2 regions of the Evansella sp. AB-rgal1 genome follow, and region 1 is predicted to be linked to the other one. Evidence: predicted binding sites of a transcription regulator. Region 1 holds the regulator's gene; the other holds the start of a gene.

Region 1 (6,622 bases):
TACCAAAGCTTGTAGGAGAAATGAGCGATTGAATTTCAACGAGAACTGTCCTCGTACCTTCCATCGATGCCACCACTGCGGATCCAGCTGCGCCTTCTGTTCGTTCTTCTAGGAAAATTTCGGAAGGGTTCAATACTTCTTCTAGACCAACTTCCTTCATTTCAAATATACCTATTTCATTGGTTGACCCAAACCTGTTTTTTACAGCTCGCAATATCCGAAACGTGTGGTGACGCTCTCCTTCAAAATAAAGCACACAGTCTACCATATGCTCTAACAACCTTGGACCTGCTATTGCTCCTTGTTTTGTTACATGACCTACGATAAAAATAGCTATTCCTTTTGTCTTTGCAATCCTCATAAAAGCAGCAGTGGACTCTCTAACTTGAGAAACGCTTCCTGGTGCGCTTGTTACACTATCAAGATAAACAGTTTGAATGGAATCAATTACAACTAATGTTGGCTGGATTTCGGATATCATTTTCTCTATAATCTCAACATCTGTTTCTGCTAAAACAAATAATTCGTCTGCTCCAATGTTTAACCGATCTGCTCGGAGTTTCGTTTGTTTTACAGATTCTTCGCCTGAAATATATAAAACTCGATGTTCTCTTTTTGCAATTTCTCCTGAAACTTGAAGAAGGAGTGTGGACTTTCCTATACCGGGGTCACCGCCGACGAGAACTAAGGAACCTGGGACAATTCCTCCACCTAGAACACGATTTAACTCAGTAATATATGTATCGTAACGATCCTCTTCCTTGCTCTCAATCTTTGTAATAGGTTGGGGTTTAGCGACACTAGTAGAAGACGAAGTAACAAAACCTCTTTCTTTTTTTGATGGCGCTGCCTCAAACTCCTCCACCATCGTATTCCAATTCTGACAACCTGGACATTTTCCCATCCATTTTGTAGACTCATACCCACAATCTTGACAAACAAATTTCGTCTTCCGCTTCACCATGTAAACACTCTCCCCGAATCTCACTCTATTCTTTATTTTACCATGTTTCGAGTTTTTAAAAAGTAATATGAGAAAAACCGGAATAGTCCTAGTATGGACTTATTCCGGCATCTTACTTAGCAATTTTGTACTTCTATTTATTTAGAAGAGACAGTATAATCGCCGTCTTTTACATCCATTACTACATTTTGTCCTTTGACAATGGATCCTCGTAGTAGCTCTTCTGATAATCGATCTTCTACTTCTTTTTGTAGTGCTCGACGAAGTGGCCTTGCTCCATACTCAGGATCAAATCCTTCATCTGCGATTTTTGCCATTGCCTCATCCGTTAACTTAAACTCAATTCCCTGTTCGGACAAACGTTTTGTTAATTCGTTTGCCATAAGGGAAACAATTTGTTTAATATGCTCTTTTTCTAAGGAATGGAATACAATAGTTTCATCAATTCTGTTCAAGAATTCTGGACGGAAAGCTTTTTTCAACTCAGCCATCACTTTCCCTTTCATATCCTTATACTCTTGACCATCTAATTGTGCTGTAAATCCTAAGGTCTTTGATTGACGGAGGACACTAGCACCAACATTAGAAGTCATGATGATAGCAGTATTTCTAAAGTCAACACGACGTCCTTTTGAGTCTGTTAAGAATCCGTCTTCTAGCACTTGTAATAATATATTAAATACTTCTGGATGTGCTTTTTCAATTTCATCTAATAAGATAACAGAATATGGTTTTCTACGTACTTTCTCTGTTAATTGTCCACCTTCTTCATGACCCACATATCCTGGAGGTGATCCAACAAGTCGAGATGTATTGTGCTTTTCCATATACTCAGACATATCGATTCGGATAATTGCATCTTCATCTCCAAACAGAGATTCCGCGACAGCTCTTGCAAGTTCCGTTTTCCCAACACCTGTAGGTCCTAAGAAAATAAAGGATCCTATAGGACGTTTTGGATCTTTCAAACCAGCCCGAGCTCTACGAATTGCCTTTGATACAGCCTTTACAGCTTCGTCTTGACCAATTACACGATCATGAAGAATTTCTTCCATACGTAAAAGTCGATCTGTTTCTTCTTCTTCTAATTTGCTAACGGGTATTCCAGTCCAGCTTCCTACAACTTGTGCAATATCCTCGGTAGTAACCTCTGAATTTTCCTGTCCCTGTTTCTCTTTCCATTCTTTCTTCATTGCCTCAAGTTCTTCACGTACACGTTGCTCACTATCTCGTAATGACGCAGCTTTTTCGAATTCTTGACTTTGTACTGCTGCATCTTTTTCTTTTCTCGTCTCTTCCAGCTTTTGCTCCATCTCTTTTAAGTTTGGAGGGGCTGTGTAAGAACGTAACCTAACTTTTGACGCAGCTTCATCTATTAAATCAATCGCTTTATCTGGTAAAAATCTATCGGAAATATAACGGTCTGATAGTTTTACAGCTGCTTCGATAGCGTCATCTGTGATTTCTACGCGATGGTGTGCCTCATAACGATCTCGTAACCCTTTTAATATTAAGATAGATTCATCTGTCGTTGGTTCGTCTACTTGAATTGGTTGGAACCTTCTTTCAAGTGCTGCGTCCTTCTCAATATATTTACGATACTCATCTAGAGTAGTTGCACCGATACATTGAAGTTCTCCACGTGCTAAGGATGGCTTCAAGATATTAGAGGCATCAATCGCACCTTCCGCACCACCTGCACCGATTAATGTGTGTAATTCATCAATAAACAAGATAACATTACCTGCTTGACGAATCTCCTCCATTACCTTTTTCAAACGGTCCTCAAATTCACCACGATATTTTGTACCTGCAACAACTGTTCCCATATCTAATGTCATTACTCTTTTGTTACGTAATGTTTCTGGTACTTCATTGTTTACGATTTGTTGTGCTAATCCTTCCGCAATAGCCGTTTTACCAACACCTGGCTCCCCAATAAGCACTGGATTATTTTTTGTGCGACGACTCAAGACCTGAATTACACGTTCAATTTCTTTGGATCTACCAATAACAGGATCAATTTGTTCTTCCTTGGCAATCGCAGTCAAATCACGAGCTAAGCTATCTAAAGTTGGTGTATTCACATTACTACCAGCTCCACCAGTCGTTTGCTGTTGATTATTGGATGATTCATTACTTCCTAACAATTGGAGTACTTGCTGTCTTGCTTTATTTAGACTCACACCAACATTGTTTAGCACTCTCGCTGCTACACCTTCCCCTTCACGAATTAACCCTAGAAGGATATGCTCGGTTCCTACATAAGAGTGACCTAACTTTCTTGCTTCATCCATGGACAACTCAATTACTTTTTTTGCACGGGGAGTGTAATGAATTTGTTTCGTTTTTTCTTCTCCACGTCCTATTAAATTTTCTACTTCTGTTTGTATTTTTTCTGGGCTTAATCCTAGAGCAGAAAGTGCCTTTGCAGCTATTCCTTCCCCTTCTCGAACTAATCCAAGTAAAATGTGCTCTGTACCTATATTATTGTGGCCTAATCTCATAGCCTCTTCTTGTGCTAAAGCTAATACCTTTTGCGCTCTTTCTGTAAAACGACCGAACATCATAATAGCTCCACCTCCGAAATGTTTCTACCTTTTTTTCTCTAACATTAGTCTCTCTCGTATTAATGTAGCTCTTCGTTGATCTCTTTTTTCAGCTGAAAGAATTTCTCCTGCATACTGTTGTAAAAATCCTGGTTGTGTTAATATCATTAGTTCGTTTAAAATATTTCCACTTACGTCATCTATCAAACCCATGTCTATTCCTAATCTCACATCTGATAGACGTTGCGTTGCTTCTTTTGATTCCATATTGCGGCTATAAGAAAGAATACCAAAGGATCGATACACCCTATCCTCCATTTGAAGCTTGGAATGTTCAAGCAAACTTTCTCTAGCTGCTCTTTCTTGCTGGATCAGTTGAGAAACGACACTACGTAAGTCTTCCACAATATCCTCTTCCGATTTACCTAACGTCATTTGGTTAGATATTTGAAATAGGTTACCTAAAGCTTCGCTACCTTCCCCGTAAATTCCTCTAACAACTAAACCTAATTGATTAATAGCTGGTAGAATTCGGTTCATTTGTCTTGTTATAACTAATGCTGGAAGGTGCATCATCACGGATGCCCGTAAGCCCGTTCCTACATTTGTAGGACAACTTGTTAAATATCCTCTTTTTTCTTCAAAAGCAAAATCAACTTTGTCTTCCATCCAGTCATCAATTTCATTTGCACACTTTAAACCTTCACTCAATTGAAAACCCGATAATAATACTTGTATGCGAAAATGGTCCTCTTCATTAATCATAATACTTAAAGATTCATCTTCACTTAGTAAAACTGCACCTGCTTTTGACTCATCTGATAGATTAGGACTTATTAAATGCTTTTCTACAAGAACACGTTTTTCATTTTGTTTCATGTCCTCCATTTTTAATAATTCTAATTCACCAAATTTTTCATGATTCTTCTTTGCAAATGTTGTATTTACAAGAGAAATGATTTCTTCTAGTTTTTCTTTCGATGCTGTGATTGGAAATGGTGCATCACTTATATTTCTTGCTAACCGCACACGACTACTTAGTACAATGTCAGAATCCGGTCCTTCATTATTCATCCATGGACTAATGGCTTTACTAATAAAATTTTGAAGTGACATGTTCACCCCTCCTTTTTATCATTTAAGCTCTTCTCTAAGGAGCGAATTTTATCCCGGACTTCTGCAGCTTGTTCAAACTCTTCTTCACTAATATATTGCTGCATATTCTCCTTTAGTCTTGCTATTTCTTTATGAACATGGAGATCCTTCCCTTTTCTTACCGGGATTTTCCCTCCATGATTGGCATTTCCGCTATGAATTCTCTTTAAAATAGGATCCAGTTTCTCATTAAATGTTTTATAACAAGAGGAACAACCGAAACGTCCAATTTCAGCAAATTGCTGATATGTCAGTCCACAATGTTCACATTTTAACTCTTTTTTGGGACGCATAAGCCCTTCAGAAGATGGCTTTATAGACTGTTCTACATCTAACAAGCCTGAAAGCAATTGGTGAATTGAAAAACTATTTGATCCAGGGATGTACTCTCCTTTTTCTTTCGCGCATGTCTCACATATATGAAATTCCGTCTTTTCACCATTAATTATTTTTGTGAAATGCAACGTCGCTTGACGCTGTTGACATTCCTGACAGAGCATCATATTCCCCTCCTTTAATCTTTTTCCCTTGAATCTTTATATTTCAATGTAGTAATCATAGCCTTTAACATCCTTGCTCTTAATTCATCTCGATAAGGCAACTTTAGACCAATGATTGACCTATCAATGACACTTAGCATTAGATTTGCTTCTCTTTTAGAAATGGCTTCTTCTTCATATAAACGAGATATGATACTTATGGCCGAGTTTTGAGCTATACCTTCATCAATTAGTGCTATTATTTGATCAAACAATTCTAATTGGTCATTCGGCTTCACCTTAATAATACGTATATACCCTCCACCACCACGTTTACTTTCTACCATAAACCCTTTTTCCACAGTAAACCGTGTACTAATCACATAATTAATTTGTGAAGGTACACATTCAAAACGATCTGCAAGCTCACTTCTCTTAATTTCAATGATCTCACTGTTGCTACGATCAATAATTTCTTTTAAATAACTTTCTATTACATCAGATATATTTCTCATGCCATACCCCCTCTACATTTTTCATGAAAAGGCGCAAAATTTTACTCACTTTGACTTTGACTTTGACTTTGACTTTGACTATCTTTGACTTTAATTATATTATATCCATTTTTTTTCTTACTGCAACACTTTACACTTGAAAAAAAGCGAAAAAATCTTATTTAGGTAAACTTGGCTTACCACAAAATCCATAATGGCAAAAACCAAGTTTATCTTATACTAATCAGTTAGATAAGTTTCTTATAGTAGAACACCAGGGAATTTTATATATGTAGTTTTGTGTATGTGCAACTATACTACTTTTCACAGTATAGCCAAGACAAATAGTCTTAATTCGGATTTTTGTGGGATATATAAGATATGCATTTCCTTTGGAAAACTATAACGGTATTCTAAAAGGTATTTTACCCTCTTTTGAGATAGAAGAAACTTGTTTGCCTATGAAAAATTAATTGTAGGAGTCTATTAAATCAAAAATCCCCCTCTAATTTTAGACATACAAATAAGGTTTGGCATAAAATAAAATCAGGTATGATTGCAGTTTTAATAGAAAGAATAAAGATCTGGAACATCCTGAAGCTCTTATAATTAAGTGCCTTGCTTCATTTATATCTACGTTGGGGCTACTGAACGCTTCATGGATCTCCAATTTCTCCTTTTCTTCTTTGTTCGGTCACTTTAACACTTTCATTGTTACCCAACTTCACCTTTTTTCCCCGTTCGGTCACTTTAACACCTTCATTGTTACCGAACTTCGCTTTTTCTTCCTTGTTCGGTCACTTTAACACCTTCATTGTTACCCAACTTCACCTTTTTTTCCCCGTTCGGTCACTTTAACACCTTCAATGTTACCCAACTTCACCTTTTTTTCCCCGTTCGGTCACTTTAACACCTTCATTGTTACCCAACTTCGCTTTTTCTTACACGTTCGGTCACTTTAACACCTTCATTGTTACCGAA
Region 2 (6,622 bases), on a different contig from region 1:
TGGATAAAATCAGAAATATATTGTATTTCTTCAATATCCACATGGACTTTTTTTGCTATTTGTTTAAATTGCTTTTTTGCTAGTTCATCTAAATGAAACTCAACCACTTTTTCAGCTAACAAATCCCGTATCCCTAATTTTTTCAACTGAATGAGAAGACACTCCTGTAATGACCTTGCGCCTACTCCATATGGTTCAAGGCTCTGTAACGCCTTAATTGCCTCTTCAATAATATATATAGGTTCTTTCATATCTTCAGAGATTTCCTCTGAGCTTTGTTTTAAGTACCCATTTTCATCTACAGATAGTGCGATATAGGTGACAATCCTTCGTATAGTATTATCTATATCTAGAAACCTTATTTGATTTAATAAAAAATCCTGTAATCCTTCATCCTCTGCACTTACTTGATCTAGTACCGAGAAAGATTCTTCGTGTTCGGTGTTACGAATGGTATATTCATGAGAAAATGTAGGCTTTTCAAAATTGCTCTGTTCAAGCTCGTCGAGGTGCTTTTCCTTCAATTCAATTAGTGGATTCTCTAATTGCTGCTCATGTAAATATTGATTTAAGTCTAAAACAGAGTACTGTAATATGGTAATTGCCTGACGTAGTTCATTTGTCATAACAAGTTTCATAGACTGCTGTTGATATAAACCAAAATCCATATTCATTCCAACACCTCCTTACGTGTTATTATACAGTAATACATAGTGTTATTGCCTTACATCTGTTTGAAAATGTAACATGATTGTTTCTTATTCACTTATAAATTTCAATGACACCCCCTAAAATGTATACGCTTACAAAGATTGTATTATATCTAAAAAAATAAAACTATTTATTTTTGCCAATGAAATTAACCATTTTTTCTTGTGAATACTTTTTAGAAGCATATTTTTACAATCATTTTCTGTTGTGGATAAAGCTAACGATACTTCAGATCACTCTGGAAAGCGAGTAAATAGCAACATACAAAGTTATTAAGATTAGACGTTCATGTAAGTGAACACAGGTACCGGGTTTACTTCAGAGGTGCAAAACAGAAAAACGCAGGTAATTTCACACGCTAAATCGTACAACTCTCACAACCGAAATCAAAGTAGATTCGCATATTAATTACGGCACGAAGAACTTCATCGATCAGTCTCTTATCCGTTTGTTCAAATCATTCTATATTTATTATTCATGGCCCCACTTGGACCAATGAGGGAATCAGCAACATGGGTTATTTAATAAGGGGAGAAACTTCCCTTAATTAGAAAATGACACCGAAAACAGCTAAAATAGAAGGAGAATTTCCGGCTATTTACTTAATAAACATGAGAATTTGAGTATTTTGGCATATTAACCGGAAAACCTTCCCTTATTTCCCCCATACCAAGCTATATTCTGACTTTTAAAGGAAAATTCTCCTCTTATTTTAAGTGTTTTTGGATAATTCACATGGCAAATCACATCGAAATCACAAGAAGGAAATATTTATTTCCGCCTATGTGAAAAGGGTTGTGAATTACTTTGTGATTTCAAATCCATTTAGTAATAAAACTCTAATATAAAAATAAAAAAATGTGTTTTTACTTGTGAATGGCTTATTTGCACCTCTGAAGTAAACTCGTTAATTTTCAGGAGATAATTTACATTTTAATAGCTTTGTCTGCAGAAGTTATTAATTTTAAAAAGACGTTTGAAATAACGTAATTTAGGCTATCATGAAAGAGTCGAAGAAAAACATTTTTTTCTGATACATATTATTTGACCTTCATTGACCAATAATATATGATATGGTTAAAATAGCATTCATGAAAGTCTAATTTACGCATATTTTTAAATTAGATAAAGGAGGAGTACTAAATGAATTTAGTCCCAACAGTAATTGAACAAACAAATCGTGGAGAGCGCGCATACGATATTTATTCCAGACTTTTAAAGGATCGTATTATCATGCTCGGATCAGCTATTGATGACAATGTAGCAAACTCTATTGTAGCACAGCTATTATTTTTAGCAGCAGATGACCCTGACAAGGATATCTCTCTTTATATTAACAGTCCAGGGGGATCTATCACTGCAGGTATGGCAATTTATGATACAATGCAGTTCATTAAGCCAAAAGTACAAACAATTTGTATTGGTATGGCGGCTTCCATGGGTGCATTTTTATTATCTGCAGGTGAACCTGGTAAACGTTTTGCTTTACCGAACAGTGAGGTAATGATTCATCAACCATTAGGCGGTGCTCAAGGTCAAGCAACTGACATTGAAATCCATGCAAGACGTATCGTAGAAATGAAGAAGAAATTAAACCAAATCCTTTCTGAGCGTACTGGTCAACCAATTGAAGTAATTGAGCGAGATACAGAGCGAGATAACTTCATGACTGCTGAAGCAGCGAAAAATTACGGTTTAATTGATGAAGTAATGGAAAAACGCGCTGAATAAAGTGTGATACATGATTAAGAAAGCTTGGGGTAGAAATTACCTCAAGCTTTTTTCGTGATCGAAGAAAGAGTGAGAGGACCTGAAAGCTACCTAAAAGAGAAAACTTCGCCTCCACTTATGGATACTTATCACTAACCAAGAAAAGGTAGATCAAAAATTCAAATAAATTTTCGTCTACCTTTTTATGATATATGAAGTATGATTTCAAAAAGCTTTACATACAGTTATTAGTTTTCTTTACTTACAAATGTAATAAGTGTTTCCATTGCGGCTTCCTCATCATTTCCTTCGATGGAAAGTGTAATCTCCTTATTTGCACTAATAGCTAGACTCATGATCCCCATAATACTTTTTGCATTCACTTTTTTTCCATCTTTTTCAATAAAGATTTCTGAATGAAAGCGATTTGCTTCTTGAACAAATAATGCTGCAGGACGAGCTTGTAAACCACTTTTTTTCTTTACAACAACATTCTTTTCAATCATTTGTATTCCTCCCTTTTTATATATATATCTTTTTGTAGCATTCCTTCTATTTAATAGTGAAATAAAACGCTTCCACTCTGGTTACAAATGAAAGAGGAGGATTTATACATTCTCTCCTGCTCTCATTTTATTTGCAAACTCATCTATTTTTCGTAATCGATGATTGATTCCTGATTTACTCACTTTTCCACTAGACACCATTTCCCCTAATTCCTTTAAAGTAACATCTTGATGCTCTAATCGAAGTACTGCTATTTCTCTTAATTTTTCAGGCAATACCTCGAGGCCTAATTCCTGTTTAATATATCGAATATTTTCAACTTGTCGAATAGCTGCTCCTACGGTTTTGTTTAAATTAGCCGTCTCACAGTTCACTAAACGATTAACTGAATTTCGCATATCTTTCATAATTCGTACGTCTTCAAATCGAAGTAGTGCTTGATGTGCTCCTATAATATTTAAGAACTCACTGATTTTTTCTCCTTCTTTTAAGTAGAGAATGTAACCTTTTTTCCGCTCTAATATTTTAGCATTTAAGTGGAAATAATTCATTAATTCACACATCGATTCATTGTGTTCTTCATAGAAGGAAAAAATCTCTAGATGATAAGAAGATGTTTCAGGATGATTTACAGAGCCACCTGCTAAAAAAGCTCCTCGAAGATAAGCTCGTTTACAACATTCATTTTTAATCAATGAAGGAGATATTTTTCTTGTAAAAACAAAGCTGTCATCAACTATTTTAAGTTGTTCTAAGATGAACCTTGCTTCTTTCGTAATTCTTACTACATATACATTGTTTTTCTTCAATCTCATTTTTTTACGAACAAGAAGTTCCACATGCACTACAAACAACTTTTTAATTAGAGTATAAATTCGTCTCGCGATGGCGGCATTCTCTGTTTGAATGTCCAAAGCAATTTCCATATTTCTGATAGAAATAGAGCCATTCATTCGAATAAGTGCTGCTAATTCAGATTTCGTACAGCAATCCTCAATTTCTAGTTGTGTTAATTCTTTTTTTGTCATGGAAGCAAAAGACACATGCCTCACCCCCTGCTTTCTAATAGCTAATACATTGTTAAAGCATTGAGACAAGTCGTTGTGATAGCTTCAATGCATCATGTCTTAGATAATAATTATCAAAATAAAGTAGATCATCTCCTACTATTTCTAAGCCCATCTTTTGTAACCGTTCTTCGTCTACACTAACAACCGTAGCACCTTCTTCAGCATACCTTTGTCCATATGAAAACGGTATTGTTTGTTTATTTACTATGATGGAGTTTAGATGAAGATTATCCACATGATTATATATTGCCTGTACATGATCTCCAGCAGTAAACTCATCAGTTTCACCAGGTTGAGTCATTACATTACAAATATACACTTTCCATGCTTTTGAATTCTTAATTACTTGTGAAATTTGTGGTACAAGTAGATTAGGAATAATACTAGTATATAAACTTCCTGGACCTAATACAATCAAATCTGCATTTTCTAATGCATAGATCGTTTCCTGTAATGGTTCAGGATTGGACGGCTCCAAAAAAACTCTTTTTATTTGCTGTCCTGCTAATGGAATTCTAGATTCGCCTTCGACAAATGAACCATCGGCTAGTTCCGCATGTAGAACAATTTCTTCATTAGCTGCTGGAAACACCTTTCCTTTCACGTTCAAAACCCTGCTGATTTCTTGAACACCTCTTGCAAAGTCACCCGTAATAGATGTCATTCCAGCTAATAATAAGTTTCCTAAGGAATGTCCAGATAATCCACTTCCGTTTTCAAAACGATGTTGAAAAAGCTTTTCCACTAATGGCTCTACTTCCGCTAATGCAACAAGAACATTTCGCACATCTCCTGGAGGTGGAATCTTTAACTCTTTTCTCAAACGACCAGAGCTTCCTCCATCATCAGCGACAGTAACAATAGCAGATATATCTACTGGAAAGGTTTTTAACCCTCTTAATAAAACGGATAACCCTGTTCCCCCACCTATAACAACGATATTTGCCTTTTTCAACCTTCTCGTTTCCCTTTCTCTACATCCCGATGAGTGGAATACGTATAGTAGCTATCTTCTTCAAATTTCACTTTAAAGTACTCTGCTAATGTAACAGAACGATGTTTTCCACCAGTACAGCCTATCGCTAAAACTAACTGGCTTTTTCCTTCTCGTTTATAATGGGGGAGCATGTATGATACTAAGTCATACAATTTTTCAATAAATTGCTGTGTCTCAGACCATTTTAACACATAATCTGATACTTCCTTATCTAATCCTGTCATAGGTCTCATATGGTCGATGTAATGCGGGTTTGGAAGAAAACGTACATCAAAAACTAAATCAGCATCTATCGGAATTCCGTGTTTAAAACCAAAGGAGAGTATATGAACGTTAAACACTTGTTTATCTGACATGCAAAACCTCTGGATAATACGTTCTCTCAATTGTACAGGCTTTAAATCACTTGTATCAATAATTGTTTGTGCCTGTCCTTTTAGTTCATCTAAAAGTGCCCGTTCCGCTTGAATCCCTTCTAGTGGAGGGCCACCTGCAGCTAAGGGATGAGAACGTCGTGTCTCTTTGTATCGACTAACAAGCACGTTATCACGGGAATCCAAAAACAATATTTGTGGAGTTACTTTGGATTCTACTCCAATTGTATCAATAGCATTAAATAGTTGATCAAAGAACTCTCTTCCTCTTAAATCTATTACGAGAGCAACTTTTTTCATTTTGCCCCCTGAACCTTCTACAAGATCAATAAATTTAGGTATTAATGCCGGTGGAAGATTATCAACACAAAAGTAACCCAAATCCTCTAGACTTTGTACAGCTACTGTTTTCCCCGCACCCGACATTCCTGTTATGATTACTAATTCTAAATCATGAGTAGATTGACTTACTTCAATATTATGATCCACATGTATCCCTCCTTCCTAAATATTACTTTCTTCTTTTTTAGCTGATAACTCAAAGTCGTCTCCTTCAAGTCGATAGGACAGAAGGTCAAAATCTTTTGTATAGTAAAATGTTCCATACATTATTTCTTTTCGATTTAACACATGGTCCCAAATAAAGTAGTCTCCTGATGCCATAGGCAGATTACTGATGGATGTTTTCTCTTGCCAAGCCAGATGCCCTTCTGGTGATTTTTCTAATAGTTCTCCATCGTATTCTTTCGCATGAAAAGTAAACATCATCCATTCATTTACTACGTCTTCATTTTCTTCGACAACGATAGTAAAAACCCCTCTTAATTCAGGATTTTTAATTGTAATACCTGTTTCCTCATAAAACTCTCTTTTAGCAGTTTCCCGAATGGATTCTCCAACTTCCATTTTCCCTCCTGGCGCAACCCACCAACCACGTTTTGGTTTTCTTAAGGTTAAGACTTCGTTGCCCTTCTCTAAAATACAATTCGTTACACGTTGCAACTTATTCACCTCAAATAACTTTTACATTATATGTTGGATTGTTTTCTTTCTCATCTTATTCAATATATTATAAAAGTTGAATCATCAATCGTTCAGTGTATTTCCATCAATATAACAGTCTATTTATAAATTATACTACATCTTTTTTGTAACAACCAAACAAGATACTGGAATTAAACAACTTTTGAGGTTTTTTGGTCATAAAAAAAAGGGCACGAGCTGATTAGCCCGTGCTACAAAAATATATAAAA

What was found. Region 1 encodes CtsR, which represses protease genes until heat stress. Its sites were predicted from a motif close to ATGGTCAATAAAGGTCAAACA; they were not measured.
Region 2: a site for CtsR is predicted at 1,753-1,773, ahead of clpP (ATP-dependent Clp endopeptidase proteolytic subunit ClpP). Genes of this name have one in related genera too.

Annotation. Positions count from the first base shown of each region.
Region 1 is NZ_JBGUAU010000004.1:756-7,377, reverse strand. It holds gene radA (DNA repair protein RadA) at 1-964, opposite strand, end outside; gene clpC (ATP-dependent protease ATP-binding subunit ClpC) at 1,102-3,534, opposite strand; gene mcsB (protein-arginine kinase McsB) at 3,559-4,629, opposite strand; gene mcsA (protein-arginine kinase activator protein McsA) at 4,632-5,168, opposite strand; gene ACERII_RS03910 (CtsR family transcriptional regulator) at 5,183-5,662, opposite strand.
Region 2 is NZ_JBGUAU010000027.1:40,068-46,689, forward strand. It holds gene rpoN (RNA polymerase factor sigma-54) at 1-674, opposite strand, end outside; gene clpP (ATP-dependent Clp endopeptidase proteolytic subunit ClpP) at 1,855-2,442, shown strand; gene ACERII_RS19805 (HPr family phosphocarrier protein) at 2,670-2,927, opposite strand; gene whiA (DNA-binding protein WhiA) at 3,030-3,971, opposite strand; gene ACERII_RS19815 (gluconeogenesis factor YvcK family protein) at 4,009-4,953, opposite strand; gene rapZ (RNase adapter RapZ) at 4,950-5,858, opposite strand; gene ACERII_RS19825 (8-oxo-dGTP diphosphatase) at 5,874-6,371, opposite strand.